3 regions of the Couchioplanes caeruleus genome follow, and region 2 is predicted to be linked to each of the others. Evidence: riboswitches for the same ligand, from Rfam matches in the RefSeq annotation. Region 2 holds a riboswitch; each other region holds the start of a gene.
What was found. Region 2 has a riboswitch for cyclic di-AMP ahead of EDD30_RS12440 (C40 family peptidase). Riboswitches for the same ligand answer to the same signal wherever they lie in the genome.

Region 1 (10,405 bases), 1.3 Mb from region 2:
CGGCCGCGGACGAGTCGTCGGGCATGTCACCGGCCTGGTGGATCGCCGCCGCCGCGATGGTCGCAGCGCTCGTCGGCGCAGCGGCGATCCTCGCGCGCCGTCGCCGGTCGTCGGCCCGGTAGGTCGCCCCGCGCCAGGCTAGGCGCCGTCCCGGCGGCATCCGTTGCCGTCACCGCGTCGGCCGGGCCGAGCCGTCGGTGGTTGGGGCGAGGCGGGTGCCGGCCCGCAGGCCTGGTGTTACGAGGGTCTGGAAGATTCGGTCGGCCTCGTCCGGGGCCATCTGCGGCTGGTCGGTCAGCCACCATTGCAGGAGGGCCAGGTAGGCGCCGACGGTGTACCGGGCCTGGGCGTCGATGGGAATCCTCCCGGTGTCCGGGCTTCGCCTGTCGGTGAGTTCGTCACGGACGATGTCGATGAGCACCTGTTCGACCTGGCGCAGCACGGGTGTGCGACCGCCGCCGGCGAGCAGCGCCAGAAGCAGCCGGCGCTGCTGCTGGACGTGGCGCAGCAGGGGCAGGCTGAAACGCAGTCGATGCCCGGCGCTGGTTGTCGCGGTGCCCGGCTGCGCGACGATCGTACGGAGGTCGGCGAAATTGTCGCGGAGCAGGTCGTCCTTGTCGGTGTAGTGGTTGTAGAACGTGGATCGGCCGACATCGGCGCGGTCGATGATGTCCTGCACGGTCACCGCGTCGTAGCCGCGCTCGGCCATCAGGTCGAGCAGTGCCTCGCGCAGGGCGGCGCGGGTACGCCGTACCCGCCGGTCCGGTGTTGTGGCCATCGACACTTCCCGTTTCTGAACGATCGGGCTGCCGGTGTCTCGTTATGGACGGCGGCCCGGGTTTTGCCTCTTGCCGGGCCACGGCGGCCCGGCGACGATCCTGGACAGATGTTCATTAAAGAACATACCGTCTGACAGGAGGCCGCCCAGTGAGCGCTGAACTCACCACACCCACCATGTCACCGGTCCCGATCCAGGTCGGGCGGCGCCGGATCATCCCCCTCGTCGAGGCGGTCGGGCCCGCGCTGCCTGCCAAGGCCACCTACCCGCATCTGGCACCCGACCTGCTCGCCGCACTGCTGTCGGCCGCCGGCCCCACCTACACAGACCCGTCCGGCACCTTCCTGCGCATGGCCTCACAGGGATTCGCGATCCTCGGCGCCGACCGGGTGATCCTCGTCGACACCTGCCTCGGCGGCCCGAAACCGGCCCGCCCGCACCCCCGTCGAGGACTGGACTCCCGCTGGCTGTCCGCTTTGGAGCGTGCGGGCATCGCACCAGCCGACGTGGACACGGTCATCAACACCCACCTGCACCACGACCACATCGGCTGGAACACCACGCTGACCGACGGCCACCTGCGCCCGACCTTCCCGAACGCCCAGTACCTGATCACCCGACCCGAACTCGACCACGCCACCGCGACCACGCCCTCGGTCCCCGTCGCCGACAGCGTGCTGCCCGTCCAGGCCGCGGGGCAATTACTGCCGTGCCCACCCGACCACGACCTCGACGGAGAGGTCCGGCTCGTACCCGCACCCGGGCACACACCCGGACACGTCCTGGTCGAGGTGGCCAGCCAGGGACGACGGGCCCTGCTGGCCGGTGACCTGATCCACCACCCCCTGCAGTTGCGCCATCCTGACATCAGCACCGCACTGTGCATCGACCCCGTCCAGGCCGCCGCCAACCGCCGCGCGGTCCTCGACCGGTATGCCGACACCGACACCCTGCTGCTACCCAGCCACCTGCCCCTCGGCGGATTCCTCCGACGTGACGGCGACGGATACCGGCTCGCTCCCGCTACACACCTACGCCCGGAATCCCCGCCCGCGGTCGGCCAGGTAGGTCGCCACGCGGCGTACGGGTCCAGGTGAGGGGGCAACACAACGAGTTGCGCCCCCACCTGGGCTCGATCATCCGTGCTGCGGGCGTCAGATCATCCGGCGTACCACGTAGTTGCTGCTGTAGACCTTCTGCTTGCTGACGGTCTTGCCGGCGCGCGGCGAGGCCCACATGTAGCCGCCGCCCGCATAGATGGCGACGTGGGTGCCGTAGGACCCGGAGCGGAAGACGAGCAGATCGCCGGCCTTCTTGTTGCTCTTGCTGACCGCCTTGCCGTACCTCTGCTGCAAGTTCGCCTTGTGCGGCAGCTTCTTTCCTACTGCCTTCTTGTAGACGTACTGCGTGTAACCCGAGCAGTCGAAGCGCTTGGGGCCGGCTGCGCCGAACACGTAGGGCGCGCCCTTGTGCTTCCTGGCCTCAGCCAGGATCCTCGCGCCGTCGGTCCTGACGGTGATCTGGACGGGCGTGGTAGCCGCCGTGCCGTAGGTGGTGCGGAACCACCTCGTCACGTGGGGCCCGGTGCGGAACGCGACGACGCCGGACGTGTTGCGTTTGCGCTGCCAGGTCTTCCACTTGTTGCCATACTTGCCCTGGAGCAGGACGTAGCCGCCGACCAGCTTCTTGCCGGTCTTGGGGTCGATCAGCGTGGTGGTCACGCGGACCTTCGCACCTCGGCTGATCGTGCGCTTGTCGTAGGAGGCGGCGACGGCCGGCTTAACCGGCCGCGCCGCGGCGACCGTCGTGGTGACGGGAGCGGCAGCGGCTGCGGAGGCTGCCGGCGGTGCGACGAGCTGGCCGGCGCAGAGGCAGAGACCCAGGGACATTGCGACGGTTCCGGTGCCGGCGGACATGCGGCGGCCCCGGCTCGAACTGCGTTCGTGCACGGTAGAAGATTCCCTCCGGCACGCCTGCGAGGTTAGCTGTCGGGTTCGGGCGGGAAGGTGTGCCCGGTCGCCGGGTGGCGACTTCACCCCGAGGTCCGCCGGGCCAGACGACCCGGGCGCGGACCGGAAATGGGTCCCCCGTCCCTGCCCCCGTATGCCTTCATGGTTGTTCGCATACCTCGTGGTCGCACCCCCAGACCGGGGCAGGGCTCGGCGTGATCCAGGCGGTGCGAGCGGTGGGCGGTCGCTCACCGGCCCCTCCTGCCTATCCGATTTCCCGAGCCACTGCCGGGCCGCAGTCCGTCACGCTTCGTGTTTGGCATATCGGTGGCTGTCCGGTTGCAGCCTGTCCATGACGAAAACCGGCACGTTACGCATGCACCTGGTCACACGACGGTCAACATGGTGGGTGGGTCTGATCACAGAAAATGGCGTACCGGGCGCCGATCGCGGTGGGCGCTCAAGCTGAACAGATTCGCCATGAACCTCGCAGGCGGCTCAAGTTCTCACCGCAAAGCCGATGTCGGTCAAGTGTCCGATTGGCGGTCGCGACCCGCACGGCCCAGGCGTATCGGACGTGTGCGGGTCGTCGGTGCAGAAAGGTCGACCCGCGCTTCCACCACCACTCCGCGATCCCGGCAGTGATCATGCAGCGCCGTCACCTGACTCAGGTGGTCGACTTCGAGCACGATCTCGACGCCCGCCCCTCTAGGCAGCGGCGACTATGTCAGTCCGCGCCGCGGATCGGTCGTGCTCGGACTCGGGCCGGTGGCGAAACCGCCCGAGCACGGCGCCGGTCCCGGCTTCACTCGGCAGCGACTGGTCGCATGCTGCCGAGGCCTTGACGATGGATACCCCCGGGGGGTAACAATGACGGCCAACGCATATACCCCCCGGGGGTATTAAGGAGGAACGGTCATGTCCCGCAGTTCCCTACGCTGGTGGGCCCTCGCGCTCATCGCACTCGCCCAGTTCATGGTCATCATGGACACCTCGATCATCGGCGTGGCCCTGCCCCGTATGCGCGAAGACCTCGGGTTCACACCCGGCGAGCTGACCTGGGTCTTCAACGCCTACGTCGTCGCGTTCGGCGGCCTGCTGCTACTCGGCGGCCGACTCTCCGACCAGTTCGGCGCCCGCCGCGTCTTCGCCACCGGCTGGGCAGTGCTGCTGGCCGGTTCAGCCGCCGCCGGCCTGGCCGGCACCGTCGAGGTCGAGCTGGCCTCCCGTGCCGTGCAGGGTGCCGGCGCCGCCCTCATCGCCCCGTCCGCCCTGACCCTGCTCATCATGCTGTTCGGGGCCGAGCCCAAGGAACTCACCAAGGCCCTCGCCCTGTACGGCGCCGCCGCCCCCGCCGGCGGCACCGCCGGAGTGTTCCTCGGCGGCGTCATCACCGAGTACGTCAGCTGGCCGTGGGTGTTCTACCTCAACATCCCCATCGCCGCGCTCGCACTCATCGCCACCCCGGCGCTGATGCCCGCCGGCGGCGCCCGCCGCGGCAGCCTGGACGTGGCCGGCGCGCTGACCGTAACCGCGGGTCTGGCGGCCGCCGTCTACGCCATCGTCCGTGCCCCGGAAGTCGGCTGGGCATCCATGCAGACCTGGGGCGTGCTCGGCGGCGCCGCGGTGCTGCTGATCACCTTCCTCGCCGTCCAGGCCACCCGGCGTGAACCGCTGGTACGGCTGGGCATCTTCCGCAGCCCGAACCTCGGCGCCGCCAACCTCGCCCAGATGCTGCTCGGCGCGGCCTGGATCCCGATGTGGTTCTACCTCAACCTCTACCTGCAGCAGGTCCTCGGCTACAGCGCCTTCCCCGGCGGCGCCGCGCTGCTGCCGATGACCGTCCTCATCATGATCGGCATGATCGCGCTCGCACCCCGCACGATCGCCCGGTTCGGCCCCAAGACGATGATCGTCACCGGCCTCGCCGTGCTGGCCGCCGGCCTCGGCTGGCTCGCCCTGATCCGCCCGACCGGCAGCTACCTGATCGACGTACTGCCCGCCTCCCTGGTCGCCGCGCTCGGCATGGCCCTGGCCTTCATCCCCTCGCTGGGCACCGCCCTGTCCAGCGCCCGTCCCGAGGAAGGCGGCCTCGCCTCCGGCATCGTCAACACCAGCTATCAGGTCGGCTCCGCCCTCGGCCTGGCAGCCATGACGGCGCTCGCCGCCGCCCACGGCGCCGACCAGCTCGGCGACCCGCCCGCCCTCACCAACGGCTACTCCGCGGCACTGTTCGGCGCCGCCGGTATCGCCGCAGCGGCCGCCGCTCTGGCCGCCATCACCCTCAAGCGCAACACCACGCCGACCGCGGTGCAGGCCGAGACGGCGTCGACCACCCGATGACCCACGACGGATGTCCCCAGGTGCTCCGCTGAGCCGTCGACATTCCGCCTGGCTCAGCGGAGTACCGGACACAACTGACGGCACAGCAATCAAAGCAACCTGACTGCGGGTGCCGCTGGCTTGCGCGAGGCACCGGGTTGTCCCGCGGCGCTGGCTGAACTGGCGCGCCAACTGCGCACGACCGGGCTGAGCACCAACCTGAAGGTGACCCTCGGCATCGTCGCCGCCGCCCTAATCGCGGTGATCGCCATCGTCGTGGTCAACCGCAAGGGGCAGCGGGCGCCCGGTCGCCGTCCTGCCCTCGGATCGGTGCAGCCGCGTCGGCGGTGCACTCCAGCAGGTTCACCGCCGTTCATGATCGCCTCCTCCCGAGCTCTTGTACCTCGGGGATAGGGCCACCGTGGGTTGGTTCGCGCCGTAGAGGAACTCGTTTGCTACAGCCAAATCCACTCAGCAAATATGGAACAGGACATCCGACTCAAAGATCGCGTTGGGCGAGAGCGGGGTTCTGGCCAGGGATGTGTGATTGACCGGACTCGACGCCCTGCATGGGGCCAGGGTAAGCGAGCCCTATGTAAGTGGGAGAAACGGTGCTTCGGGTGAATACAGGCAGAATTGGTGGGTCATGCGCAGGGCTAGGGCGCGTGCCCACTTTCGAGCGGCCCTTACATGCAAGTTTCGGGAGGCGCGAGGGCGTTAGGGGCGGGATCGGCCGGGTATCCGCAGCGGCGTCACGGAGGTGGCTGCTGCCGCCGTCGGAGCCTCTGATGGGAAGGCGTCATGTCGAAGAATGCGAATCAGGACGAACTGCAAGCCGCGGCGCGAGACGCCAAGCGGCAAGGCATGAGCGCCAGTGAGGCGGGTGTCTCGCAGGGTGCCTCGAAGCAGATCGACCACCACACGGACAAGGAACGAAGTAAGGAGGGCACCCCGCGGGGTGGCAAGTCCTGAGCAGGCTGGGGACTTGCCGGTGAGGGCGGCACCGGAAGGCGCCGGGCCATCCGGCAGGTCCAGTGCGTGCGCCGCGCGGCGGTCTCGGGATGTTCGCCGAACCCGCACGCCGTTCGGCGGCGCACCCGCGCGGGCCGCCGCAGGGGCCACGGTGTCGTCGAAGACGTCGGGGCGAACATGGGGGTCAATACCGGAACGTCTCCGTCGCGTACATCTCCCGCGGGGGGTTCTGTTGGGCATAGCGCCGCCACGGTGAAACAGGGGCGTTCGTATCTCGACGACACCGTGGGGCTGGCGCTGCAGGGCTACTCCTGGCTGCCCGGCCTGTGGCGCCGCGCCGACACCGACGCCGCGGTGCACAGCCGCGTGATGGGCCAGCGGGCGGTGGCGTTACGCGGTCCGAGGGACGGAGCCACTCGGTGCGGCACCGCGCCGGTGCGCGGCGTTCAGGTCCAGCAGCATGAACGAGTCGATCAGCAGCCGGCCGGCCGCAGCCTGCGCTGCCACGACTCGCACCGCGTGTGCAGGATTGATCCGGATCGTTTTCGGGCAACCCGTTACCGCCTGACCGTACGGGCGGGCATGGAGGGGAGCCGAAATGTCGGACACCGACAGTTGGCGTCGGCGCTTGCCGCCGCGCAGCGCGCGCCGCGGCTGGCTGCACGACCACATGCTGACCATCGTGCTGGTCGGCCTCTTCCTGGCCTCCTGGGTGGGGCAGTTCGTCGCCCAGGTCGCCGAGGTCAGCAACGACGCCGCAGAGCACGGCCAGTCGTTCGAGTGGGCGCAGTTCTGGCCACAGTTCCTGTCCGCCACCTTCGAAAACTGGCAGAGCGAGTTCCTGCAACTGTTCAGCTTCGTCGCGCTGACCGCCTACCTGATCCACCGCAACAGCGCGGAAAGCGCCGACGGTGACGACGAGGTCAAGGCCATGCTCGAGGAACTGCTGGCCCGTACCGAACCCAGCGACCAGCAGGCAAACCGCATCCCGCCTGCCTGACCCCCGCGGCGCCGGCGATCGCCCCGCCTATCCCCGAGGCTGCACCCCGGCGTCCGGTTGTAGCGCTGGGGCAGCCTCGGCGTGCTATTCGTTCGACCCGGCTGTACTACACGCCGTCCGCGTCGGGATCGTACGGCGCGGGCGCGTCGGTGGCCGGCGGGACGTCCTGCGACGCGTACGGCTGCAGCCCCGCCTCGACGCGCTCCCGTTCGGTCCGTAGCTCCAGTTCGTCGTCATTCGGGCGTAGCGAGGCGCCGCCGTGCTCGCCGCGGTCGCGCGGCTGCCCCGGCACGTCCGTGTCGATGGGCTCGGTCGTCATGATGTCTCCCTTCCGTCGTCGCCGGAGCCGATCCGGCTGATCATCCCGAGGCATACCCGCCGGGGCCTGCGATAACCGTCCCGATCGTCGCGCCAGCCACGGCGCCGGAGTCGTGCACGATCGTGGCGCATCGAGGACTTTGACATCGGCATGCTGCGGGCGGCGTGGCGCACCGCGCCACGAGATGGCTACTGAGCTGCCCGGACGAAACCGGCCTTGCCGATGTGGGTCTCGACAGATGCGGGTGAGCGACACTGGTGACGTGCCGGAGTTTCGCTGTGACGTGGAACGGGTCGGCACGTCCCTTCCCCTTCGGGGCATCGGAGATCTGTCCGGCGTTTCCGCGCCGCGGATCCGCGCGGCCTTGATGAAGTGCCTGGTCGAGCTGCCTGCCCGACGCGATTGTGGTGGATCTTGCCGAGGTGACCGCTATCTCATGATCGCGGTGGGCGACGGGTCGGCGACCGACCCGAACACGGCGCGTGGGCGGATGCTCGTCGAAGCGATGTCGCGCCGCTGGGGCAGCCTGGCGACCGAGGGCGGCAAGGTGGTGTGGCAGCACTGGCCCGCCGCAACAGCTCCCCCTGAAGCGGCAGGGCGACGCTGCCGCCCTCTGACCCCGGGCCTCCGGGTCATCGACGTCCGGGCGGGCGATGCGAGGCACTCCTGGCGAGCAATTCCCGCCCGGGAGTGGGCATCTTCTGCCGCGACAGGAAGAGTGCGGGCGGGCGGCCGCGGAACCGCGAGTCGACCGTCGCCCGCCGCGGAAAAGCGGAGTTCGGTGACGCAGTAGTGGCCTGTTCAGCGGTTCGGATATGAGCTGAGGGTCGATCACCCTGCCGGCGGGCATGGCAGTGCCGTCCGCTCAACGCGAAGGCATTCCACATAGGTCTGTTGCGTCTTCGCTCACGTCATCCCCGGCCCGTTTCGACGGTGAGCAGGCGGCGGACCTGGTGCAGGAGGTCATCGTTGTTCATCGGTTTCGCCATGTAGGCGTCGGCGCCGGCGGCGGCCGCAGCGTCAGCGTCGGGATAGAGGTCGGCGGTGAGCATCAGGATTCGCGTGGCCTGGGTGCGGCCATCGGCACGCAGAGCCCGGCAGGCGTTGGGACCGTCGTCGTCGCGCAGATTCAAGACCACCATGTCCGGTTGTTCCCGCGAGGCGGTGTCGAGGACGGAAAGGGGATCCGACGCGGTGAGCACCTGATAGCCGGCGCGGCGGAACAGCCGAGCGAACGCGTCGCGGACGTCATCATCGTATTCGCCGATCAGGACGGTGGCCGTGGTGGGCACGTCTTCTCCTCAGCAGAGCGGTATGGCTCTTGCCCCCGGGCCGACGGTGAGTCCTCGAGCCGAGGTCGCGTTAAGCCGGATGAATCCGACTTTACCCCGTCTGTCAGTCTATGAGATTCTCCGGCCGACGCATGTGCATCGCGGCGAGCGGCGGGGGCGGCGGGTGTCGAGCTGAAGGTGATCCAGCACGATCTCGGTATTCCAGCGCGGTCACCGCCGCGGACACGTACTGGACGCTGTTCTCGCTAGTCGGACCACCGTGCGGTCGCCGCGACCGCCTACGGCTCGCCGACCGCCTGCGCGGCGGCGCCGTGGTCAGCGCGGGCCACCGGATCGTGTCCGCGGCCGTGCGCCAGGCTACGGCAGGTCGAACATGGCGGTCACTGGCACTAGCGGGCCGCGCCCTGCCGCCCGTCGCCTTCCGCTGCCCCCACCGCGCCACGCCGCGGACGCCGCGTCGCCGGGGTGGTAGCGCACTTCTGAGGCCGGTTCAGACGCCGGGGAGACCGGCGAGCCCCGCGATGAGCCCGAGCACCGCACAGATTCCCAGAACGCGCAGCACGGACCATTTCACCTTGAAGATGAGTACGGCTGCGATCAGCGCGATCACCACGGGTACGGGCCGGACAGTGTCCAGTTCGGGTATTTGCAGGTGCAGGGGTCCGGTGGTGACCGTCCCGGTGGTGCGGAAGAGCGTGTGTCCGGCGAAGTAGAGGCCGAGGTTGGCGATGACGCCGACGATGGCGGCCGTGATGCCGGTCAGGGCCGCCGACAGGGCGTGGTTGCCGCGCAGCCGCTCGACGTACGGCGCGCCGAGCAGGATGAACAGGAAGCAGGGTACGAAGGTGACCCAGGTGGTGAGCAGCGACGCGACGATGCCGGCGGTCCAGGGGTCCAGCGGACCCGGGTGGTGGTAGGCGCCGAGGAAGGCGACGAACTGCACCACCATGATCAGCGGGCCGGGGGTGGTCTCGGCCAGGGCGAGCCCGCGGACCATGTCGCCGGCCGACAGCCAGCCGTAGTGCTCGACCGCGCGCTGCGCGACGAAGGCCAGCACCGCGTACGCGCCGCCGAAGGTGACCACGGCGGTGCCGGAGAAGAACAGTCCCTGCTGGGTGTAGACGCTGTCGGCGCCGGTGGTGACGGCGACGAGCGCGACGGGTACGAACCAGGCCAGCAGACCGACGCCGAGGATGATGAGCGCGCGGCGTCCGGAGGGCTGCTCGTGGTGCAGCACGTCGTCGGAGATCAGCGGCTGCGGGCCGTCGGCGGCCGTGCCGTGGCCACCACCGGTGCTGACCAGCTCGGGCCGCCAGCGGTGCAGTGCCCAGCCGGCTACGGCCGCGACGGCGATCACGATGGGGAACGGCACGCCGAAGACGGCCAGCGCCACGAACGCCAGCACCGCGAAGCCGACGAGGACACGGTTGTTCAGCGCGCGCCCGGCAACGCGCCACACCGCCTGGGCGACGATCGCGACCACCGCGGGGGCGAGCCCGGCGAACAGCGCGGTGACCACCTTGGTGTCGCCGAAGCCGACGTAGACGGCCGACAGGGCGAGCAGGGCGACGACGCCGGGTAGCACGAACAGGGTGCCGGCGACCAGGCCGCCGCGCAGGCCGTTCAGCAGCCACCCGACGTAGATCGCCAGTTGCTGCGCCTCCGGACCGGGCAGCAGCATGCAGTAGTTGAGGGCGTGCAGGAAGCGGCGTTGGCCGATCCAGCGGCGCTCGTCGACCAGGTGGCGTTGCATGACGGCGATCTGCCCGGCCG
Region 2 (10,405 bases):
GGTGCTGATCGGCCTGATGATGGGCATGTTCCTCGCGGCGCTCGACCAGACCATCATGGCCACGGCGACCCGGACCATCGCCGACGACCTCGACGGCTTCAACCTGCAGGCCTGGGCGACGACGGCGTTCCTCATCACGTCGACGATCTCCACCCCGCTCTACGGCAAGCTCTCCGACATCTACGGGCGCCGGCCGTTCTTCCTGTTCGCGATCGGCGTGTTCATCCTCGGCTCGATCCTCTGCGGGCTGTCGCAGAGCATGTACGAGCTGGCCGCCTTCCGCGCGATCCAGGGCATCGGCGCCGGCGGCCTGATGTCGCTGGCCCTGGCGATCATCGGCGACATCGTCCCGCCCCGCGAACGCGCGAAGTACCAGGGCTTCTTCCTCGCGGTTTTCGGTACGGCGAGCGTCATCGGCCCGATCCTCGGCGGCTTCTTCGCCGGCGCCGACCAGATCCTCTGGATCGACGGCTGGCGCTGGGTCTTCTACCTCAACGTCCCGATCGGCATCGCGGCGATGATCGTGGTGGCCCGCGTCCTGCATCTGCCGCACCACCGCACCGACCACCGCATCGACTGGCCGGGCGCGGTCGCGCTCATCGTCGGCCTGGTGCCGCTGCTGACCGTGGCCGAGCAGGGCCGCGAGTGGGGCTGGGACTCCCCCCGCGCCATCGCCTGCTACCTGATCGGCGGCATCGGGCTGGTGGCGTTCGTGCTGGCCGAGCGCGCGTACAAGGACGAGGCGCTGCTGCCGCTGCGGCTGTTCGGCAACCGTACGGTCGCCGTCGGCTCGATCTCCAGCACGATCCTCGGCATGGCGATGTTCGGCGGGCTCATGACCGTCCCGCTGTACCTGCAGATCGTCAAGGGCAGCTCCCCCACCGTCGCGGGCCTGCAGATGATCCCGTTCGTGGTCGGCATCATGGCCGGCTCGATCACCGCGGGGCAGCTCATCGCCCGTACCGGTCGCTACCGGATCTTCCCGATCATCGGCAGCATCCTCATGGCCATCTCGCTCGCGCTCTTCGCGCTGATCGGCGCGGACACCCCGCTCTGGAAGACCATGCTGATCATGGTGCTGATGGGCCTGGGCCTCGGCGGCAACATGCAGCCGATGATCACCGCGGTGCAGAACGCCGTGTCGCCGCGGGAGATCGGCGTGGCGACCAGCTCGGTGACGTTCTTCCGCTCCATGGGCGGCACTCTCGGCACCGCGGTCTTCCTGTCGGTGCTCTTCAACGTGCTGCCTACCAAGATCAAGGATGCGTACACGGAGGCCGGGGTGCCCTCGCCACAGGGCGGAGGCGGCGTCGACCTGAGCGACACGTCGTTCCTCAGCGAGCTGCCGGAGGCGCTCGCCCACCCGTTCAAGGTCGGCTTCTCCGACGGCATCCAGGTCGTGTACCTGCTGGCGCTCGCGGTCATGGCGATCGGCCTGGTCGTCGTCTTCTTCCTGCCGGAGATCGCGCTGTCGCAGCGCTCGGCCCAGCAGCAGCGCGCCGACGAAGCGGCCGCCGCCGCGGCAAGCGGAGGAGCTCGCTGACAACCTCCGCGGGGTACGGGCGCAGCCCGTGCTCGTACCCTGTGTCCATGGCAGTGGTGAAAATCAACGCGATCGACGTCCCCGAGGGCGCGGGCCCCGAGCTGGAGAAGCGCTTCGCGGCCCGGCAGGGTGCGGTGGAGAAGGCCGAGGGATTCCTAGGCTTCGAGCTGTTGCGTCCGGTGGCGGGCGAGACCAGGTACTTCGTCTACACCCGCTGGGAGAGCGAGGAGCACTTCCAGGCCTGGTCCTCCGGCATGGGCCGCGCCGCGCATTCGGGTGAGCGGGCCCGTCCGGTGGCGACCGGCGCCGACCTGCTCGAGTTCGAGGTCGTCCAGAGCGTCTCGAAGTAACCCGCCGCCGTGGCGGCGGATCAGGTGTCGGCGTAGCGGGCCGCGGCGGCGATCAGGCGCTCGGCGACTTCCTCGCGCGGCAGGCCGAGCCGCTGCGAGGTGTCGCGCAGCACGTCGTAGGCCTCCCGGACGCCGCAGCCGCGCTGAGCGATGATCACACCGGCGGCACGGTCGACGGCCGAGTCCGAGCACTGCCCCGCCCGGCGGTGGACCTCGCCGAGGAGCAGCTCGGCCTGCCCGACCACCGCCATCGCGGTGAGCAGCGTCTCCGGCTCGATTCCCGGCCGGTCGGCGAACAAGGTCACCGCGCCGACGGCCGACCGCCGCAGATCCAGCGGGATCGACGCGACGGCGCGCACTCCCTCGTCCCGGGCGCGCTCGGCCAGTTCGGGCCAGCGCCCGTCCGCGGAGAGGTCGGTAACGGCGACGACCGCGCGGGTCCGGGCCGCTTCCAGCCCGGGGCCGTCGCCGATCGCGTACTGGAGATCGTCGAGGGCCTGGGCCCGCGGACCGGATGCGGCAAGGGTGGGCGGGCCGCCCTCGCCGATCAGCGCCACCGAGCAGCGCACCGCGCCCGGCACCGCGCCCGCGGTGAAGACGGCGAGCCGGTCGAGCGCCTGCGCGACGTCGTCGGTGCCGAGCAGCAGGGCGGACAACTCGTGCAGAAGCCCGGCCACCTCGACCGGGTGCGGCGCCGCGCCACCGTTCGTGGCCTGACCCTCCGGAACGGCGCCGCGCCCAGACTGACCCTCGGGAGCGCCGCCACGGTCGGCCTGGCGCGACGAGGCGCGGTCCTTGGCCCCGCGCTTACCCGCCGTCATGTTGGCGCCCTGGCGGCCCCTCTGGGCCGCCCGAACGGGCCGCCGGCTGTTGTGGCCGCCGCTCCGGCGGCCGTTGCGCCCCCCGCGGCGCCGCCGAGGGTCGGTATCTCCGCTCTGCGTGTCATCGGCGGGCGAGGCCCCGGCTCCGTGCGGGACACCTCCCACGCCCGGCAGGGCGCCGTCCGAGGCGGGCAGGGCGGCGACGGAGAGCGCTGTCTCCGCCTCGCGCCGGGACCGCCCGCGAACGCCGAGCCGGCTCGGGTCGGGCTTGCCCACGGCGTTCGCCGGCTTGCCGAGACGCGCCGCCGACCGCCGCTCTGTGCTCCGTTCCGGGGCAGACATTTGCCCGATATTGCCATGCTCATCCGTGAACACGAAAGTGGTGTCCACTAACGGGTGCCATCCGCGGGCGTAACCGTCTGGCCCGACGCGCGATGTTCCAGGAATGTGCTCGGCGCGGCGCCCGGGTCCTCCTCGCGCTCGTCCGACTCGGCGAGAATCGCCTCGGCCTGGGCCCGCGGGTCGGCGCTTCCCGCGGCCCGCTCCTCCGGCAGCAGGTCAACCGCACGCCGCCGCACCCGATCATCACTCATATCCGTCCGGTACCCGCGATCGGCGGCCTCGAAAACTCCGGAAACGACGCCGCCCCCGGACGGGTCCGGGGGCGGCGTGACGAGGATGCCGGTGCGCAGGTCGCCTCGCGGCGAGTGGCTCAACGCGGCTCCAGCCGGACGGTATTCCGCGAAGGCTATGGGTGAGGCCCGGGGACACTGGGCACACCGGCATCTGCCCTCAACCGTCGGCAGCACCCCATGATTCCGGTAGCAAATGTGACCTGGACCACATTCATTCCGGCGTACGGACCGCACCATCGTTTGCGCGCCGACCTCCCGGGTAGTCGAGCGACATGACGCAGCAGCAGAACGAACGCCTGCCCGCCCTGGGTGACGACGACGGCACCCCGGACGGCGCGAGCGACTTCGCCGGGGAGCACGCCGACACGGCCGTGGAGCGCGCCGTCGTCGAGGATCGCGACACGGGCGAGCAGGAGAGCCCGCGCGGCTGGTCGGGCATGGAGAAGGACGGCCCACCCTGACGAAGGCCGGTGCAGGTCGGGCTTACGCGAGCGCGCGGCCGAACGTCTGCTGCCCGAGCCGCTCCTCCTCCTCGCTTCGCGCCGGGACGCCTTCCGCGGCCTCCTTGGCGAGCGAGTACGCCATCTGCAGGAAGTCCGAGGCCGCCGTCGCCGTGAAGACGGTGGCCGCCAGCCGGGTGAGCCGCGGGGCGAACACCAGGCCGCTGGTCAGGCCGGTGGCGATCCAGACCGCCAGGCAGAAGGGGCAGCTAACCAGCTCGCCGATCGAGTGGCGCACGCTGCCGCCGTGGTCGCGTACCTCTTCGTTGACCTCCCCGCTGCCGCCGGACTCGGCGTAGCGGGTGAAGGGTGCCCGCAGCGGGCTGGTGATCGAGTCCTTGGCGATCAGCCGGCTCAGTTTGTGGGTGGCGATCGAGATCAGGACGACGTCCGCGACGGAGGGACGCTCCGGCACCGCACGACCGGTGATCTTCGCGGCGACGCCCAGGCTTCCCGCGAGCACCCCGAAGGTGCCCATCATGGCCGCGTATCCGCCGAGGGGCCGGTGCTCGTGAGGGGCGTACTGCCGACGCAACCGGTCGAGCCGGGCGCGTACCGAGGGAGTCATGCGGTTCCTCTCAGAAATCCTGGGTGAGCCGGTGCGGATCGACCTCGCGCCCGGGATGACGGGCCAGGTACTCGGTCTCCAACTCGGCCGTACGCCGCAGATGATTGGCGAGCGCCGCGTCAGGGCCGTGCCGCAGCGTCGCGAGCCGCGTCCGGTGCAGGCTGCCGAGCTCGCGGAGCAGATCGTCGTCGGCGAGACCCGACGGGTCTATGCCCTGCTCGGTGCCGACACGGTCGCCGACCTCGGAGTCGCTCATGATCTCTTCCTCTCTCGGTGCTTGCCGCAACGGTTGCCCGGGTGGCCTTCGGTCAAACCCCTGCCGCACACCGCGGCCCCGGACCGACGGCAGCGGCGGCCCGGCCCGGCCGAGGCTGCCGGTACGCTCGACGCATGAGAGCGCTGTGGACCCCGGCGTGGATCGTGCGCCACGTGGTCGCCCTCGTCCTCATCGCGGGCTTCCTGGGCCTGGGCTGGTGGCAGTTCAGCCGCGCGACCGGCGGCAACACCCTGAGCTGGGGCTACACCGTCGAATGGCCGGTCTTCGCGGCCTTCGTCGGTTTTCTGTGGTTTCGCGAGGTGCAGCAGGAGCTCAGGTCCCGCCGCCAGCGGACAGAAAAGCCGGCGGTGGAACAGGACGCCCGGAGCACTGCCGGCTCGGCCGCGGATGCTCCGGTCACGGTGCGGCGGCCGGTGCGGGCCTCGGTGAACCGGCAGGCTCCCCCGGCCGGCAGCGACCCGGAGCTCGACGCCTACAACGACTATCTCGCCTGGCTCAACGCCCACCCCGGGGCGCGGCCGGGCGACTACCCCGGACGCAAGAGCGGCATCAAGTAAGGACGTGGATCGTGCAGGGAGCCCTCACCCGCTACCGGATCATCGCCTGGATCGTCGGCGTGGTCCTGATCGCGCTCGTGCTGGTGGGCATGCCGCTGAAGTACGCCGGTGACGACGACACCGTGGTCGCCGCCGTCGGGCCTTTCCACGGTTTCCTCTACATGGTCTACCTGGTGGCCACGTTCGATGTGAGCCGCCGTGCGGGCTGGCCGCTCGGCCGGATGCTGCTCGTGATGCTCGCCGGCACGGTGCCGCTGCTCTCCTTCTGGGCCGAGCACGTCGTCACCCGCAAGTGGGCCGTCCAGCCGATGGACACGCCGGTCGCGATGGCGAAGAAATAGAGAAGTAACGCTGCGGGTCGGCCGCATTGCATTCGGTTATCGGGATCATTCGGATCATTGCCCTAATTGGCGCACGTCACTCTTCCGGCTCTTGTGTTAATCGAGATCGCCGATAAGTTGGTGCGGTTGGTCCGGTCCGCAGCCACACCGGTGGCGCCGGCCGACGCCGCCGAGTCCCGACGGCGGAATCGGTGACCCCTCCCCCGGGGCACCGGGACCGCCTCGACGATCCGGGGAACCACCGAAGTAGCACCTGGGGTGAATCCGCGTTCCGCGGTAGGGCCTTCTTCCCGCCCGAATCCGTCAGCTAACCCGGTAGGCGGCACAGCGGAAGAAAGGCCACGTAACGTTGCCACACGCCCGCACGAGGCTACGCGCCCTGGTGGTTGCCGCCCTGGCGATCGTGATCTCCAGCACCGTCGCACCCGCCGCGCACGCGGCGCCTTCCGCGACGGAGCTCAAGAAGAAGATCGAGAAGGCTTCGCACCAGCTCGAAGACGTCGTCGAGTCGTACAACAAGATGCGGCTCAGCCTGAAGAAGACGAACGCCGAGGAGAAGAAGCTCGCCGCGTCGCTCGCGCCCGCCAAGGCGGCGCTCGAGGCGGCCGGCTCGCAGATGCAGGTCATCGCGGCCTCGGCGTACAAGACCGGTCAGGTCGGCACCATGAACGTCGTACTCGAGGGCACGGACAGCCTGATGGACCGCATGTCCATTCTGGAGCATTTGTCCCGCACTCGGCAGCGCGACATCAACACCTACACGACCACGACGCAGACCTTCTCCCAGCGTCAGGCCGCCCTGAAGGCCACCCAGGACAAGCAGGAGGCCGAGGTCAAGGAGCTCGGCGCCCGCAAGAAGAAGATCGAGGCTGACCTCAAGGAGCTGTACGCCATGCGCACGGCGGCGTTCGGCCGGGCGACCGAGAGCGGCTCGGCCTACACCGGGGACATCCCCGACATCTCCGGCGATGCCGGGGTGGCCGTCACGTTCGCGTACAACCAGATCGGCAAGCCGTACTCGTACGGTTCCGGCGGTCCGAACTCCTACGACTGCTCGGGCCTGACCTCCGCTGCCTGGCGTGCCGCGGGCAAGAGCCTGCCCCACAACGCCGCGGCGCAGTTCAACGAGACGAGTCGGGTCAGCCGGTCTCAGCTCGAACCCGGCGACCTGGTGTTCTACCGCGGGCTCGCCCACGTGGGCATCTATGTCGGCGGCGGACAGATCATCCACGCGTCGGTGCCCGGCGAGCCGATCAGCAAGGTATCGATCGATATCATGCCGCCGTACGGATACGGCCGGGTGCGTTGATCACGCCGTAACGCACGACCGCGGAAGGCCGGTGCTCCCCTCGGGGAGCGCCGGCCTTTCCCGTGCCCCGGAGAAGACCGGCAAAGGCCATGCCCGGATAAGGCCCACGGAGTCCGCGCACGGAGTCCGCGCACGGAGTCCGCGCACGGAGTCCGCGCACGGAGTCCGCGCACGGAGAAGGCCGGTGTCCCTTACGGGACACCGGCCTTCGTCGGCTACGAGGAGGGAGAGGTGCCGGTTCAGGCTCAGGCGGCCTGCAGACCCTCGGCGCGGGCCAGCTCACGCAGCCGGCCCAGGGCCTGGATCTCGAGCTGGCGGATCCGCTCCCGCGAGAGCGAGAAGCGCGACGCCACCTCGGTCAGCGAGTGCTCCCGCCCGTCCTCGAGGCCGTACCGGGCGCGCATGATGCCCGCCGACCGGTCGTCGAGGTGGTTGAGAAGGCCCTCGATGCGCTGGCGCTCGAGCGCCGTGAGCACGATCTCCTCCGGCGACGGCGCGTCGCTGTCGGCGACCAGGTCGCCGAGGTTGGTGTCGCCGTCGTCGCCCACCGGGGTGTCCAGGGACACGGTGTCCTGGGCCCAGCGGGTCAGCTCGGTGACGCGCTCGACCGTCACGCCCAGCGCCGCGGCGACCTGCGCGGGCTCCGGGTCGGCACCGAGCTCGCGGACGAGCTGGCGGGTGACGTTGCGCATCCGGTTGACGTCCTCGACGAGGTGCACGGGCAGGCGCACGGTGCGCTCCTGCTGCGCGATCGCCCGGCTGATCGCCTGGCGGATCCACCACGTCGCGTACGTCGAGAACTTGTAGCCGCGCTCGTAGTCGAACTTCTCCACGGCGCGGACCAGGCCGGTGTTGCCTTCCTGGATGAGGTCGAGCATCGGCATGCCCGAGCGCACGTACCGGCGTGCGATAGAGACCACCAGGCGCAGGTTGGCCCGGATGAACAGGTCCTTGGCCCGCTCGCCCTCGACGACCAGGCGCTCCAGTTCCTCCCGGCTCACGCCGCGACGGACGTCACCGCTGTCGAGCAGGTGCTCGGCATAGAGGCCGGCCTCGATTGCCTTGGAGAGGTCGACCTCCCTGGCGGCATCCAGAAGCGGCGTCCGGGAGATCTCGTGCAGGTAGACGCCGACGAGGTCGCGCTCCTCGGCGACTTCGTCCGTCCGCATCACGGTGTTCTTCTCCACGTTGCCCACGGTCCCCTCATTGCCTTCACTAACCCTGTTACGGGCAATTCCTGCGTCCATCAGCCCTCCCCGTAACGTCCGCAGTTCGTGCATTGCGGTGCTGACACCTACACAACAAGTGGCGCCCTGCACTGATTCCGGCTGGTGGGTCGAAAGTGTCACGAATGCCTGAGCGTCACCTGAGAGCCGCGTGGATACTTACTGAAGAGCGCTCCCAGGGAAGGCATTCGGAGCCGCACCCGGCGCTGGGTGCGTGCATCGACGCATACCCTTCGCCCCATACATGACACCATCAGCCCCTCATCCGTCACAGCGACGGGCGTCACGGATAGCCTTGCGACGCTCATCACTACCCAGTACGGCTCGGTAGCCAGTTGGGTTCACGCCCAGCATCGACAGGTTGCCCCCAGGCTTGATGCAAATGCCATGGCGAAGATCCCGGCGCCGCTCGAGGCCCGGGAGCCCCTGACACCATGCGGCACATCCCGCCGCAGATCACTAGCCCATCCGGGTGACCCCCGCATGGGCGACCATCGAGCTCCCTCGCCGTTTCCGCTATCCGCGTCGGCCACACGGACAGTGATGGAGAACACAGCCGGGAGAGCCCGCCGGACGACGGAGCGGCGCCCTGGCCGCCGCGGACTACGGTGACGCTCATGACAGAGCGCACTGCGGTGGTGACGGGTGGAGCCGGCGGGCTCGGTGGCGCGGTCACGGAGATCCTGCGCGACGCGGGGTGGCGCGTGGTGGCGCCCGTACGAGCCGGCGCGATGGCTCGGCTGCCCGCGGGCGTGACGGGCATCGAGGCCGACCTCGGCGTGCCGGAGGACGTTGCCGCGGCCGTGGCGCTCGCCGCGGCGGAGCCGGGCGCGCCCCTGAGGGCCGTGGTCAACCTGGTGGGCGGCTTCGCGATGGGCGGCCGCGTGCACGAGACCCCGGTGGACGACTTCGAGGCGATGCTGCGGCTGAACCTGCGGCCGACGTACCTGGTGACCGCGGCGGCGCTGCCCCATCTGGTGGCGGCCGGCGGCGGTTCTGTGGTGTGCGTCTCGTCCCGCGCCGCCGTCGCTCCGTTCGCCGGAGCGGCCGGATACATCACCGCCAAGGCCGCGGTGCTCGCATTCGCCAACGCCGTCGCGGTCGAGTACCGCAAGGACGGCGTACGGGCGAACACGGTGCTGCCGAGCGTGATCGACACCCCGCTCAACCGCCGGCAGCAGCCGGACGCCGACCACACCCGCTGGGTTACCCCCGCCGAGATCGCCCGGGTGATCGCCTTCCTGGCCGGCGACGAGTCGGCGCCGACCAGCGGCGCGACCATCCCCGTCTACGGCAGGGCGTAGCAACCGAGACCCGCGCCGGAGGCGGCCCGGCGCAGGAGATCACGGCGGGACGGCTCAGAAGACCTCGGTGAGCTGAAGGGTCAGGGCGGCTGCCGCCGCGGCCAGCGCCGCGGTCCCCACCAGCACGGCGCGGGTGTGCGAGCCCGACGAGGTCGGCACACCGGATGCGACCGGCACGGCCGGAGCACCCTGGACCGGCCCGGCCGGAGCGCCCTCGATCGGCCCGGCCGGAGCGCCCTCGATCGGCCCGGCCGGAGCGCCCTCGATCGGCCCGGCCGGAGCGCCCTCGATCGGCCCGGCCGGAGCGCCCTCGATCGGCCCGGCCGGAGCGCCCTGGCGGGCGAGCGGGGCCGGCGCATCCTGGTGGGCCGGCGGGACCGGGGGCGACAGGTGGGCCAGAAGGGCGGCCTGGACCTGCTCCGGCGTGCCGTTCGCGTCGATCACCACGAAGTCGTCGTACTCCGGCAGGGACCGGTAGGCCGCGGACGCCGCGCACAGGTAAGACATCTCCTCGTGGTCGTACCCGCGGCGCTCGATGCGGTCGTAGGCCACCTCGGGGTCGACCGCCAGCAGGAACGTCACGTCGGGGCGCGGGAAGATCCGGTATGCGAACCGCGCCCGCCGCTCGGCCCGGTTCAAGCGCTCCGGGCGGGGCGTCTTGGCGTGGGCGCGGATGCTGGCGTACTGGCACACGGCGTAGCGGTCCATGACGGCGACCTCACCGGTGATGCGCCGGCGCAGCAGGGTGCGCAGGATCGCCAGCCAGCGCAGCACGGACTCGACCACCAGCATGGCCCTGCGGCCGAGCAGGTGTTCGCCGTCGCGCCGGCCCAGCGCGGCCGCGAGCCGGCCGAACCAGCGCCGGCCACCCGCGTTGCGGCGGTAGCTGGCGGGCAGGCCGCGAGCCGCCAGCGTGGTCGCCAGCAGGTGCGCCTGGGTCGTCTTTCCGGAGCCGTCGATGCCGACCAGAGCGA
Region 3 (10,405 bases), 1.0 Mb from region 2:
GGCACCGCGGGCTTCCACATCGGCGCCGACATCGCCGACGCGGTCCGCCGTTACGTCTCGGCCACCGCCGACTACGACTTCGAGCGGGAGGTCGGCCTCGAGCTGCTCGTGGAGACCGCCCGGCTCTGGCGCTCGCTCGGCCACCACGACCGGCACGGCCGCTTCCACATCGACGGCGTGACCGGCCCGGACGAGTACACGGCGGTCGTGGACGACAACGTCTACACCAACCTGATGGCGCAGCAGAACCTCATGGCGGCGGCGGAAGCGGTCAACCGCCACCCCGACCTGGCCCGCAGTCTGGGGGTCGACGACGAGGAGTCGGCGTCGTGGCGGGACGCGGCGGCCGCCGTGCACATCCCGTACGACCGGGAACTGGGCGTGCACCAGCAGTCGGAGGGGTTCACCCGCCTGCAGGAGTGGGACTTCGAGAACACCCCGCGGGAGGCGTACCCGTTGCTGTTGAACTACCCGTACTTCGATCTCTACCGCAAGCAGGTCGTCAAGCAGGCCGACCTGGTGATGGCGATGTACGTCCGCGGCGACGCCTTCACCCCGGAGGAGAAGGCCCGCAACTTCGCGTACTACGAGGCCCGGACCGTACGGGACTCGTCGCTGTCGGCGTGCATCCAGGCCGTCATGGCCGCCGAGGTGGGTCATCTGGAGCTGGCCCACGACTACCTCGGCGAGGCGGCGCTGATGGACCTGCACGACCTGCACCAGAACGCCCGGGACGGCGTGCACGTGGCGTCGCTGGCCGGCTCCTGGATCGCGCTGGTCGCGGGGCTCGGCGGCATGCGCGACTACAACGGCCGGCTCTCCTTCTCGCCGCGGCTGCCGAGCCGGATCAACAGCCTGGAGTTCTCCCTGCTGTGGCGCGGCCTGCGGGTGCGGGTGGAGGTGACACCGGCCGAGGTGACCTACTCGCTGCGCAACGGCGGCGGCTCCGCGAAGCTCGAGCTGCTGCACCACGGTAAGGAAGTGACGGTGACGCAGGTCAAGCCGGTGGTGCTGGCGATCCCGCCGGCGCCGCCGACCGGTCCGGCCCCGACCCAGCCGGCGGGGCGGGCACCGGTCCGTCGCGCCAGCAATCAGTAGGGCGCACAGCTCAGTAGGACGGACAGCAAGGAGCCCCCGCCGGAAGGCGGGGGCTCCTTTGCGCGCGTGGGGCCTGCTACAGCATGGAGACGTGTACGTGGTCCGTATGGTCGCTGTCGCCGGAATACGAACCCCAGCCCGTCGCCGGGAACCAGACCATCTTGTTCCAGATGACGTACAGGACGCCGAGCCGGTCGGCGTTGCGGACCAGGAATGCCATCAGGTTGTTGCCGTACTCGCGGGTGTCCTGGTTATGCCAGGGTGAGAAGCCGCTCTTCTGCAGGGACCAGTCGCAGGCGCGGCCCTTGGGATGCTCGAACGGGCCGCCGGGGCGGAAACAGCCCACGAACCGGTTGAAGCCGGCCTTCTTGACTTCCTTGTACATGTGCATCGTGCGGGCCGTGACGCAGCCGCCCGTGGTTTCGTCGTCGACGTTGCACCCCTCCGGGGCGAACTCACCGTCGCCGTTGCGGGGCGCGGGCGCGGCCACCTTCGACTTGAGGGTCACGAAGCCGCCCGTCACCGTCTTGCCGCCCACCAGATTGAGCGCCTTCTCGGCGGACTCCTTCTGCTTGCGCACCACTTCCTGGTTCTGCTTCTGCGCCTTGATCTCCTGGTCCAGCCGGGCCTTCGCCGTGGCGACCGTGTCGATCGCTTTCTGCAGCTCCTGCAGCTTGCCGTCGTTGACGGCGTTGAGCTCCTCGAGCGAAACGGCCTTCTCGAGGAAGGCGTCCGGCGAGCGCACGTTGAGCAGGAATCCCATCGTCGACAGGCCGCCCGTGCGGTACTGCTGGGCCGCGATGGCGTTCACCTGGGGCAGCAGGGCGTCCCGCCGATCCTCCGCGGTCTTCACCTGCACGGCCAGGTTGGCCTGTGCCTTGGTGGACCTGGCGACCGCGGCCTTGGCCGCCAGGAAGCGACGCCCCGTGTTGTCGAGCACGTCGTTGAGCGTCGGGTTGGCCTTGCCGTCGTCGGGGGTCGACGAGCTTCCGCCGGGCGCCGCGGTCGCGGGCGCTCCGGGGGCGACGATCATGGTGATCGCGATGAGCGGTGCCAGGGCGAGGACCAGCCACCGGCCGGGTCTTGCCGTCATGCAGTTTCCTTCCGTGTTGCCGCCTACCGGGTTAGCTGACGGGTTCGGGACGGAAGCGATCCCTACCGCAAGGCTCTGCGGATTCACCCCTTTTCAAGGTGGTTCCCCGATTCGCCGTGCGGCGATTGAGCGGTGGTCCGCCGGCACCTTGGGGGCGGTGCCTTCATGGCAGTGACCGGCGGAAAGTTTACCTGAAGATGGCCGTCGCATCAGCGCCTGCGGAGGGCCGAAAACTGTTACCGCGCAACGACTTTCCGTTACCCCTCGATGGGATGACGCAGGTCATGACCCGCAACGAAGTATCAATGTGAGTCGCTGCATTCTGCCTCACACCTCTCACTGTTCGTGTGCGTATGAATGCGTACGGTGCGACACCTGTCGATGGTGGGATTCCGTGGGTAGTCTTCGTCACGGTTCCATCACGGAACCGCCGCCCAATCGTCGAAAGGCGAGCCGGGGACCCATCCGGTAATGGGGTGAATCCGCAGAGCCTTGCGGTAGGGATCTCTTCCGTCCCGAACCCGTCAGCTAACCCGGTCGGCGGCCGACGGAAGGAACGCACGTGAGGCTCGACCCTCTCCGGCGGCGATTAGCGATCGTGCTCGCGGTCATGGTCGCCACCTCGGGGCTGGCGCTCGCCGCCCCCACCGCGGCCGGCGCCGCGCCCCGCCCGCCCGCCGCGCCGGGAGACGACGGCGACGACGGCGAGGGCGGCTCGAAGTCGCTCGTCGAGCAGCTCGAGGCGGCCTCGAAGGGCTTCGTCGAGGCCCGGGAGGCGCTCGCCCGCTCGAAGAAGCGCCAGCAGGAGGCCGCCGCGAAGCTCAAGGCGATCGACGCCGAGCTCGGCCCCAAGCAGAGCGTCCTCGACGACATCGCCCAGCAGTCGTACCGCACCGGCCGGCTCGGCCCGATGACCGCCCTGCTGACGGCCGACTCCTCGCAGGGCCTGCTCGATCGCGCCACGACGCTGGAGAGCGTGGCGGTGAAGCAGGAGCGCGCCCTCCGGGAGCTGCAGGACGCCCGGGCGAAGCAGGCGAGGGCGAAGCTGGTGATCGACGCGGAGGTCCGCGACCAGGAGCGCCAGAACGACATCATGAGCAAGCGCAAGGCGCAGGCGGAGAAGGCGCTGAAGACGGCGAACGCCGCGGCCGGCGGCGCGAGCGGCCCCTCCGGCGGAGGCAACAGCGCCCAGGCGGGGGCCGCGCCGCGCAACCCCAACGGCGAGCTGCCCGACGAGTCGTGCAGCCAGAACGACCCGACGACGACCGGTTGCCTCACGCCCCGCACCCTGCACGCCATGAAGGAGGCGCAGGCGGACGGCTTCACCCGCTTCGTGTCGTGCTTCCGTCCGCAGGGCAGCGGTGAACATCCGCTGGGCCGGGCCTGCGACTTCGCGTCGGACGAGGACGGCTTCGGCGGCGTCGCGACCGGCGCCAGCCGGGACTACGGCGACCGCCTGGCGAACTACTTCATCGACAACGAGGGCCGGCTGGGCGTGCTGTACGTCATCTGGTTCAAGCGGATCTGGCTACCGAGCAGCGGATGGCAGCCGTACCTGCGCGGCACCGGCGAACCGAACAGCGATCACACCAACCACGTGCACCTGTCCATGCGATAGCGCCGGACCGACCCAGGGCGGCCGCCGGGCCGCCCTGGTCGTCACCTCTTGACGTACGCCTCGTACTCCTTGAGCACGTCCGCGGTCGGGCCGTCGGCACGGATCAGCCCGGACTCGAGCCAGATGCTGCGCTCGCAGGTGTCCCGGATCGACTGCTCGCTGTGGCTGACCAGGAAGACCGTGCCCGCCTCGGCGCGCAGGTCGCGGACCCGCTGCTCGCTGCGCCTGCGGAACTTCGCATCGCCGGTGGCCAGCGCCTCGTCGATGAGCAGCACGTCGTGCTTCTTCGCCGCCGCGATCGAGAAGCGCAGCCGGGCGGACATGCCGGAGGAGTACGTCCGCATCGGCAGCGAGCTGAAGTCGCCCCTCTCGTTGATGCCGGAGAAGTCGATGATCTCCTTGACCTGGGACTTCACCTGCTCCGGGGTCATGCCCATGGCGAGGCAGCCGAGCACCACGTTGCGCTCGCCGGGCAGGTCGTTCATCAGGGCCGCGTTGACGCCGAGCAGGGAGGGCTGGCCGGCCGCGTAGATCGCGCCCTTGTCGACGGGGAGCAGGCCGGCAATGGCCCGCAGCAGCGTCGACTTGCCGGAGCCGTTGGTGCCGATCAGGCCGATCGCCTCGCCCTTGTACGCGACGAAGCTCACACCCTTGATCGCGTGCACCTCCCGCAGGGTGGCGGGCTTGGTGCCGGTGACGATTCGCTTGAGGCTGGCGACCGGGCTGTGCGTACCCGCGCCGCCGGCCTGGTGCACCCGGTAGACGACGTGGGCGTCGTCCACGATCACGGTGGGTTGACGCTCGTCAGCCACGGCCGTAGCCCTTCTCTCCGCGCCAGAAGTAGACGAAACCGCTGAGCCCGACCACCAGCGTCCAGGCGACGGCCTCCAGCCACAGCACCATGGGGGACGCCGCCAGCGGCACGTCCTCCATCAGGGCGTGACGCATCAGGTCGATGAAGACGAGGAGCGGGTTGGCCTCGACGACCGCGAGCAGCCAGCCGTCGAGCTTCTGCTCGAACATGGTCACCGGGTAGAGGACGGCGGAGCCGTAGAGCCAGATCCGCATGATGAAGGGCACGAGCTGCTTGAAGTCGGCGACCTTGGACCCGAGCCGGGCCACGGCCATGGCGAGACCCGCGTTGAAGATCGCCTGGAGCAGGAAGATCGGGACGACCAGCAGCCAGTCCAGGGTCAGCGGCTCGCCGGACCCGAGGACGATCAGCATCAGGACGGTCATCGAGGCGAGCATGTTGCGGACCTCGACCGTGGTGATCGCCAGGGGCAGACTCGCGCGGGGGAAGTGCAGCGCCCGGATGAGCCCGAGGTTGCCGCTGATCGACTGGATGCCCGCCTGGACCACCGACTGGGTGAACTGGAACAGGAAGACGCCGGTGCACAGGTAGGGCACGAAGTTCTTGATGTCCTGGGAGGTGCCGAGGAGGACCCCGAAGATCACGAAGTACACGGCCGCGTTGATCAGCGGCGTCAGCACCTGCCACACCATGCCGAGCCGGGTCTTGCCCAGTGAGGACGTGACCTTGGCGTTCGCGTACGAGGTGATGAAGTGGCGGTACGACCACAGCAACCGCGTGTACGCGGGCAGGCTGGGAAGTCTGCCCGCCGCCGTGAGGCCGTGCCGGCGAGCCAACTCTCTCAGCGGGATGCCGGTGTCGGAATCGGCGACCGCCGTCTGGGGCATGGGGTAGCGCTCCGATCTCGTCGGTCCGTCAGGGGTGGTGGACCTGGGTGACTTGCGCGGGATCACAGTAATCAGTGTGCCGCGATGAAACGCCGTCGTATCGACGTTAACCCGAAATGTAGCCGAAGGAACGTCGAAACGCAACCGTTGCGTCCTCGCGTATAGTGTCCCCGTGGCGACAGGGAAACGTGCACCCGCCGGAGCGGCGGTGCTCCGCGGCGACATCACCGCGGCGATCCGCAACGCGGTGATGAACGAGCTGGCCGAAGTCGGCTACGGCCGGCTCTCCATCGAAGCGGTGGCGCGCCGTGCCGGGGTCGGCAAGACCGCGGTCTACCGCCGCTGGAGCAACAAGCTGGAGATGGTCCTTGAGATCGTCTCCGGCGTGGCCGAGCGTAGCGTGCCGATGCCAGACACCGGTAGCTTGGCCACCGACCTGCAACTCCTGATGTTCGTCGTCAGCAAGGCGCTGCAACACCGCATCGCCTCGCAGATCATTCCCGACCTGATGGCCGAGGCGGCGCGCAATCCCAAGATCGCGGAGACGCTCCAGCGAGCGCTGCGCACCCACCAGCTCGCGGTCGGGGAGAAGATCGTCGGACAGGCCGTCGAGCGCGGCGAGCTGCCCACGGGCGCCGATCCGGAGCTCGCGGTGGACCTCATGGTCGGCCCGCTCTACTGGCGGCTCGCCGTGTCCCGCACGCCGATCGGCGACGACTACCTGGAGAGGCTGGCCGGCGCCGTCATCGCGGCGCTGCGAGGGACTCCGCCGGCTCGCTGATCGCGGCCGCGATCTGCTCCGGGCTCATCGGCCGGGCGAAGTGGAAACCCTGCGCCCGAACGTAACCGAGATCACCCAGCTTCGCCGCCTGCGCGGAGGTCTCGACGCCCTCCGCGACCGCCTCGACGCCCATCGCCCGGGCGATCTGCAGCACCGCCCCGGCGATCGCGTCCGGGCCGGGAACCGGTGCGAAGGACCGGTCCAGCTTGATCTGGTCCACCGGGCAGTTCGCGAGCAGGCTGAGCGTCGACGCCCCGGTGCCGAAGTCGTCCAGGGACAACCGGACGCCCATGGCGCGCAGGGCCCGCAGGCTCTCCTGCGTCGCGCCGCCACCGACGGCGGTGGACTCGGTGATCTCGATCGTCAGCCGTCGTGGATCCATCCCGGTCTCGGCCAGGACGGCGGCGACGTCGACCGCGAACGAGGCCTCCTGGAGCTGGCGCGCCGAGGCGTTCACCGACATCGTGCCGGGTGCCTGGTCGCCGAGCTCCGCGGTCCACGCCACGGCCTGCCGGCAGGCCTCACGCAGCACCCAGCGGCCCAGCGGCACGATCATTCCGGTGCGCTCGGCGCCGGGGATGAAGTCGCCCGGCCCCAGCAGCCCCCGCTCGGGATGGTTCCAGCGCACGAGCGCCTCGACTCCGGTGAGCCGTCCCTCGGGCAGGGCCACCACGGGCTGGTAGTGCAGCACCAGCTCGTCGCGCTCCAGGGCGGCGGTCAGGGCCGCGGTGATGCGACGCCGCTCGGCGCCCGGAGCCTCGGAGCCCGGCCGGTAGCGCTGGTAGCCGCCCTCGCCGCGCTCCTTCGCCTCGTACATGGCGATGTCGGCCTGGCGTAGCAGGTCGCCGACGTCGTCGCCGCCGCGGCCGTCGACAACGCCGTAGCTCGCGCGGACGGCCAGGAGGTGCCCGGAGATGTCCACGGGTACGGCCAGCGCGTCCGCGATCCGCTCCAGCACCCGGTCGACGTCGCCGCCGCCGAGCCCCTCGAGGAGGATCGCGAACTCGTCGCCGCCGAGCCGCGCCACGGTGTCGGTCGGGCGTACGTGGGCACGCATCCGCTCGCCGACCTCGACCAGCAGGCCGTCGCCGACCGCGTGCCCCAGGGTGTCGTTGACCGTCTTGAAGTCGTCCAGGTCGACGAGCACGATGCTGATCGGCTGCTGTCCGGCCCGGGCGACGGCGTCGGTGAGACGGGCGCTGAAGAGGGCCCGGTTGCCGAGGCCGGTCAGCACGTCGTGGCTCGCCTCGTAGCTGAGCCGCTCGTGGGCGCGGACCGTCTCGGTGACGTCGCGGCAGTTGCTCACGATGCCGAGGACGCTCGGCTCGTCGAGGAGGTTGGCGCTGACGATCTCCAACGTCCGGTACGAGCCGTCCTCGTGGGCCAGGCGCACCCGGCAGGTGGAGGTGGCTCCCGCGTGCGCGGCGACCTCGGCGAGATGCGCGACCGCGATGGTGAGGTCGTCGGGGTGCACCCGGCGACGGAGGTCCGTACCCGTCATCGAGGCGGGCCGGCAGCCCAGCACGCGTGAGACGGCCGGGCCGGTGTACGTGATCCGGCCGCCCGGCTCGGTGATCATCACGATCTCGCTGGAGTTCTGAGTCAGCAGGCGGAACCGCCGCTCCCTGCGGTGCAGGGCTCGCGTCTGGGCGAACAGCGCCGCGCCCAGGGCGGTCGGCGCGAGGAAGGACAGCACAGCGCGGCGCTGGTTCATGTCGCTCCTCTCCGGGCCGGGGGTGTCGACCTGGAGAATCGGCCACGGCGAGCGCCGCATGAGCTTTACGTCGCCTTGAGCCGGGAAGCCTTGTCCTCAAGAACAGCTCAAGGCAGCCGAATGGAGAGGTCCCCCGCCCCCGGACGCCTGTCGGAGCATCATGCGCACCAGTGACCTCGACGCCACCATCTTCACCTCGGCGTCCCTGCTCGCCCTCGCCTTCGGCGGCAAGTCCGACGACGCCGTGCGGCTGTCACAGCCGCGGCCGGACGGGCGGCCGGACGACTACGCCGGCTACTGGCGCAACGCGGACGACACCGTGCGGCTCGTGCTGGGCGAGGACTGGTCGTACGAGGGCAAGGTCGCCGGGCGCCGCCGCAACGCGAAGGGCACCTACCGCCCCGACGGCGCCGGCCTGCTGCTCAGCGACGAGTCCGGCCTCCGGACGCGCGTGGAGCCCGCCGAGTACGGCCTCGAGATGGCCGGGCACCAGCTCTTCAAGGTCGCCGAACGCTGCGGCTAACGGATCCGTCCGGCGGACCGAAACTTCAGGCATGCGGCTCTTCAAGTTCCTGGTGCCGGTGCTCGCCGTCCCCTTCGCGCTGAGCGGATGCGGAGCCCTGGGGCTCGGCTCGGCCACGGGTACGCCCTCCGCGAGCGAGACTCCCGTACCCGGCGACAGTTGGATCGTGGTCGCCGCCGGCAGCCCCACGGCGACTCCGAAGGTCTCCTACAGCGGCTCCCGTCCGCCCGCGCTGCCGCCGGTGTCGTTCCTGCCCGCGCCGCCGGGGGACTGCGCCAAGGAGTGGACCGTGGACCCGGTCCACATCCCGATGGAGGTCACCCCGGGCGCGGGCAAGCTGACCGTCACCTGGCCCCGGCAGTACTCCTCCGCCTACCGCATCACCGCGGTCGACCAGACCGTGGTCTCCGGCACCCAGCCGCCCTACGTCTGGCAGGACGTGCCCGCCGGCGACGGCTGCACGGTCACCGCCACGATCAGCGGACTCTCCTCGAAGGTGCCGTACGTGGTCTGGCTGGACGCCCCGGACACCGGCTACCAACAGGACGGGACGCGGCACCCGTACAGCGGCCGCTCGGGCGTCGTCTACCCGCTCTGACTCAGTAGCCCGCGTCGGCGGGAGCGTCGCCGCCCTCGCCGCCCTGCTCGGGGGCGGGCTGGATCGCGTCCGGCAGCGGCTTGGTCTTGCCACCCTGGGGATTCACGGCGAACCAGGTGCCGTTGACGCCCTGGCCGAGGATGTCGCCCGGCTTGGAGTCCTTCGCGAAGTAGTACACCGGCCAGCCGTTGATCGTCACCTGGCACGTGCCGTCCGCGCGCTCGACGTACCCGAGGATCTTGGGGTCGAGCCCCTGCGGGAAGATCTTGCCCGGCGACTTGATCAGCAGGGGCGGCCAGGCCTTCGCGCAGTCGCCGTTGCAGGTGGCCTTCGGCGGCTTGTTGCTGTCCTTGTCGAAGCGGTAGAGCGTGCGCCCGGCGCCGTCGGTGACGTATGTGCCGATCTGGGCGTTCGGGGTGGCCGCGAGCTCGACCGTCTTGCTTCCCGTACGGATGCTCGCCGGCGGGGTGACGTCTTTGCGTGACGGACCGTTGTAGATCTTCACCCACTTCTGGGTCTTCGCGACGGTCGGCTCGGGAACCGGGGCCGTCGGCGGGTCGGGCGTTTCGGCGCCGGCCAGCTCCGGGACCGCGACTCCCTCGGGGTCCGCGGGCGCGTCCGCGCCCGGCGGCGTGCTGGACCGGGCGGCCGCGACCTCGACGGCGGCGGTCTCGGTGGGTTGGGCACAGGCGGTGAGCCCGAACACGCCGGTCGCGGCGATGGCCACGGCGGCGAGGCTGGTGCGCTTCATTTTTCTCCCCCTTGTGAAGCGGATGTACTCCACACGGAGTCCTGCCGGATCCGGTTCAGTGATGTTTGCTTGAACCGTTGTGACGCGGCATACGTGTGTGGAGAGTCAGAGCGACGAATCGGGGGTCGAGGTCATGGGGACCGCCGTCACCGGGGGGAAGAGATGCCGGGGTTGAGACTCCACCGTCGCCGGGAGGTGGCTGATGAGGCGCTGGTCAGATCGCTGTTCGAGGAACACGGGCGGGCGATGCTCGCGTACGCGACGCAGCTGACGCGCGACCGCGTGGCCGCCGAGGACATCGTCCAGGAGGCCCTGGTCCGCGCGTGGCGGCACCCGGACAGCCTGGTCAACGGCAAGGGCTCGGTGCGCGGCTGGCTGCTCACCGTGATCCGCAACATCGTCGTCGATCAGGTCCGCGCCCGTAACGCCCGCGCCCCCGAGGTGCGGGAAAGCCCGGTGGAGGTGGCGTCCGAGGACGACCACGCCGAACGGGTGGTCAACTCGATGGTGGTCGTGGACGCGCTGAGC

Region 1: linked by a shared signal. The riboswitch ahead of EDD30_RS18280 (C40 family peptidase) and the one ahead of EDD30_RS12440 (C40 family peptidase) in region 2 are both predicted to bind cyclic di-AMP.
Region 3: linked by a shared signal. The riboswitch ahead of EDD30_RS17005 (coiled-coil domain-containing protein) and the one ahead of EDD30_RS12440 (C40 family peptidase) in region 2 are both predicted to bind cyclic di-AMP.

What each region holds. Positions count from the first base shown of each region.
Region 1 covers NZ_RJKL01000001.1:4,099,427-4,109,831, reverse strand. The annotation lists gene EDD30_RS18300 (DUF1775 domain-containing protein) at 1-122, shown strand, start outside; gene EDD30_RS18290 (TetR/AcrR family transcriptional regulator) at 170-778, opposite strand; gene EDD30_RS18285 (MBL fold metallo-hydrolase) at 928-1,875, shown strand; gene EDD30_RS18280 (C40 family peptidase) at 1,933-2,727, opposite strand; cyclic di-AMP (ydaO/yuaA leader) riboswitch at 2,734-2,856, opposite strand; gene EDD30_RS18275 (MFS transporter) at 3,646-5,070, shown strand; gene EDD30_RS39170 (hypothetical protein) at 5,851-6,021, shown strand; gene EDD30_RS18270 (DUF6766 family protein) at 6,620-7,021, shown strand; gene EDD30_RS18265 (hypothetical protein) at 7,128-7,340, opposite strand; gene EDD30_RS18255 (response regulator) at 8,252-8,632, opposite strand; gene chrA (chromate efflux transporter) at 9,123-10,405, opposite strand, start outside.
Region 2 covers NZ_RJKL01000001.1:2,815,488-2,825,892, forward strand. The annotation lists gene EDD30_RS12395 (MDR family MFS transporter) at 1-1,543, shown strand, start outside; gene EDD30_RS12400 (antibiotic biosynthesis monooxygenase family protein) at 1,591-1,893, shown strand; gene EDD30_RS12405 (GAF and ANTAR domain-containing protein) at 1,914-3,056, opposite strand; gene EDD30_RS40560 (hypothetical protein) at 3,104-3,430, opposite strand; gene EDD30_RS12415 (hypothetical protein) at 3,622-3,810, shown strand; gene EDD30_RS12420 (DUF1360 domain-containing protein) at 3,833-4,417, opposite strand; gene EDD30_RS12425 (DUF6158 family protein) at 4,428-4,673, opposite strand; gene EDD30_RS12430 (hypothetical protein) at 4,808-5,251, shown strand; gene EDD30_RS12435 (DUF3817 domain-containing protein) at 5,263-5,592, shown strand; cyclic di-AMP (ydaO/yuaA leader) riboswitch at 5,801-5,929, shown strand; gene EDD30_RS12440 (C40 family peptidase) at 5,975-6,901, shown strand; gene EDD30_RS12445 (sigma-70 family RNA polymerase sigma factor) at 7,147-8,148, opposite strand; gene EDD30_RS12450 (SDR family NAD(P)-dependent oxidoreductase) at 8,745-9,431, shown strand; partial or broken gene EDD30_RS40565 (dTMP kinase) at 9,768-10,405, opposite strand, start outside.
Region 3 covers NZ_RJKL01000001.1:3,819,231-3,829,635, reverse strand. The annotation lists gene EDD30_RS17015 (glycoside hydrolase family 65 protein) at 1-1,098, shown strand, start outside; gene EDD30_RS17010 (coiled-coil domain-containing protein) at 1,175-2,191, opposite strand; cyclic di-AMP (ydaO/yuaA leader) riboswitch at 2,196-2,333, opposite strand; cyclic di-AMP (ydaO/yuaA leader) riboswitch at 2,613-2,750, shown strand; gene EDD30_RS17005 (coiled-coil domain-containing protein) at 2,802-3,809, shown strand; gene EDD30_RS17000 (ABC transporter ATP-binding protein) at 3,851-4,621, opposite strand; gene EDD30_RS16995 (ABC transporter permease) at 4,614-5,510, opposite strand; gene EDD30_RS16990 (TetR/AcrR family transcriptional regulator) at 5,683-6,291, shown strand; gene EDD30_RS16985 (putative bifunctional diguanylate cyclase/phosphodiesterase) at 6,254-8,005, opposite strand; gene EDD30_RS16980 (hypothetical protein) at 8,166-8,528, shown strand; gene EDD30_RS16975 (hypothetical protein) at 8,560-9,126, shown strand; gene EDD30_RS16970 (hypothetical protein) at 9,128-9,877, opposite strand; gene EDD30_RS16965 (sigma-70 family RNA polymerase sigma factor) at 10,040-10,405, shown strand, end outside.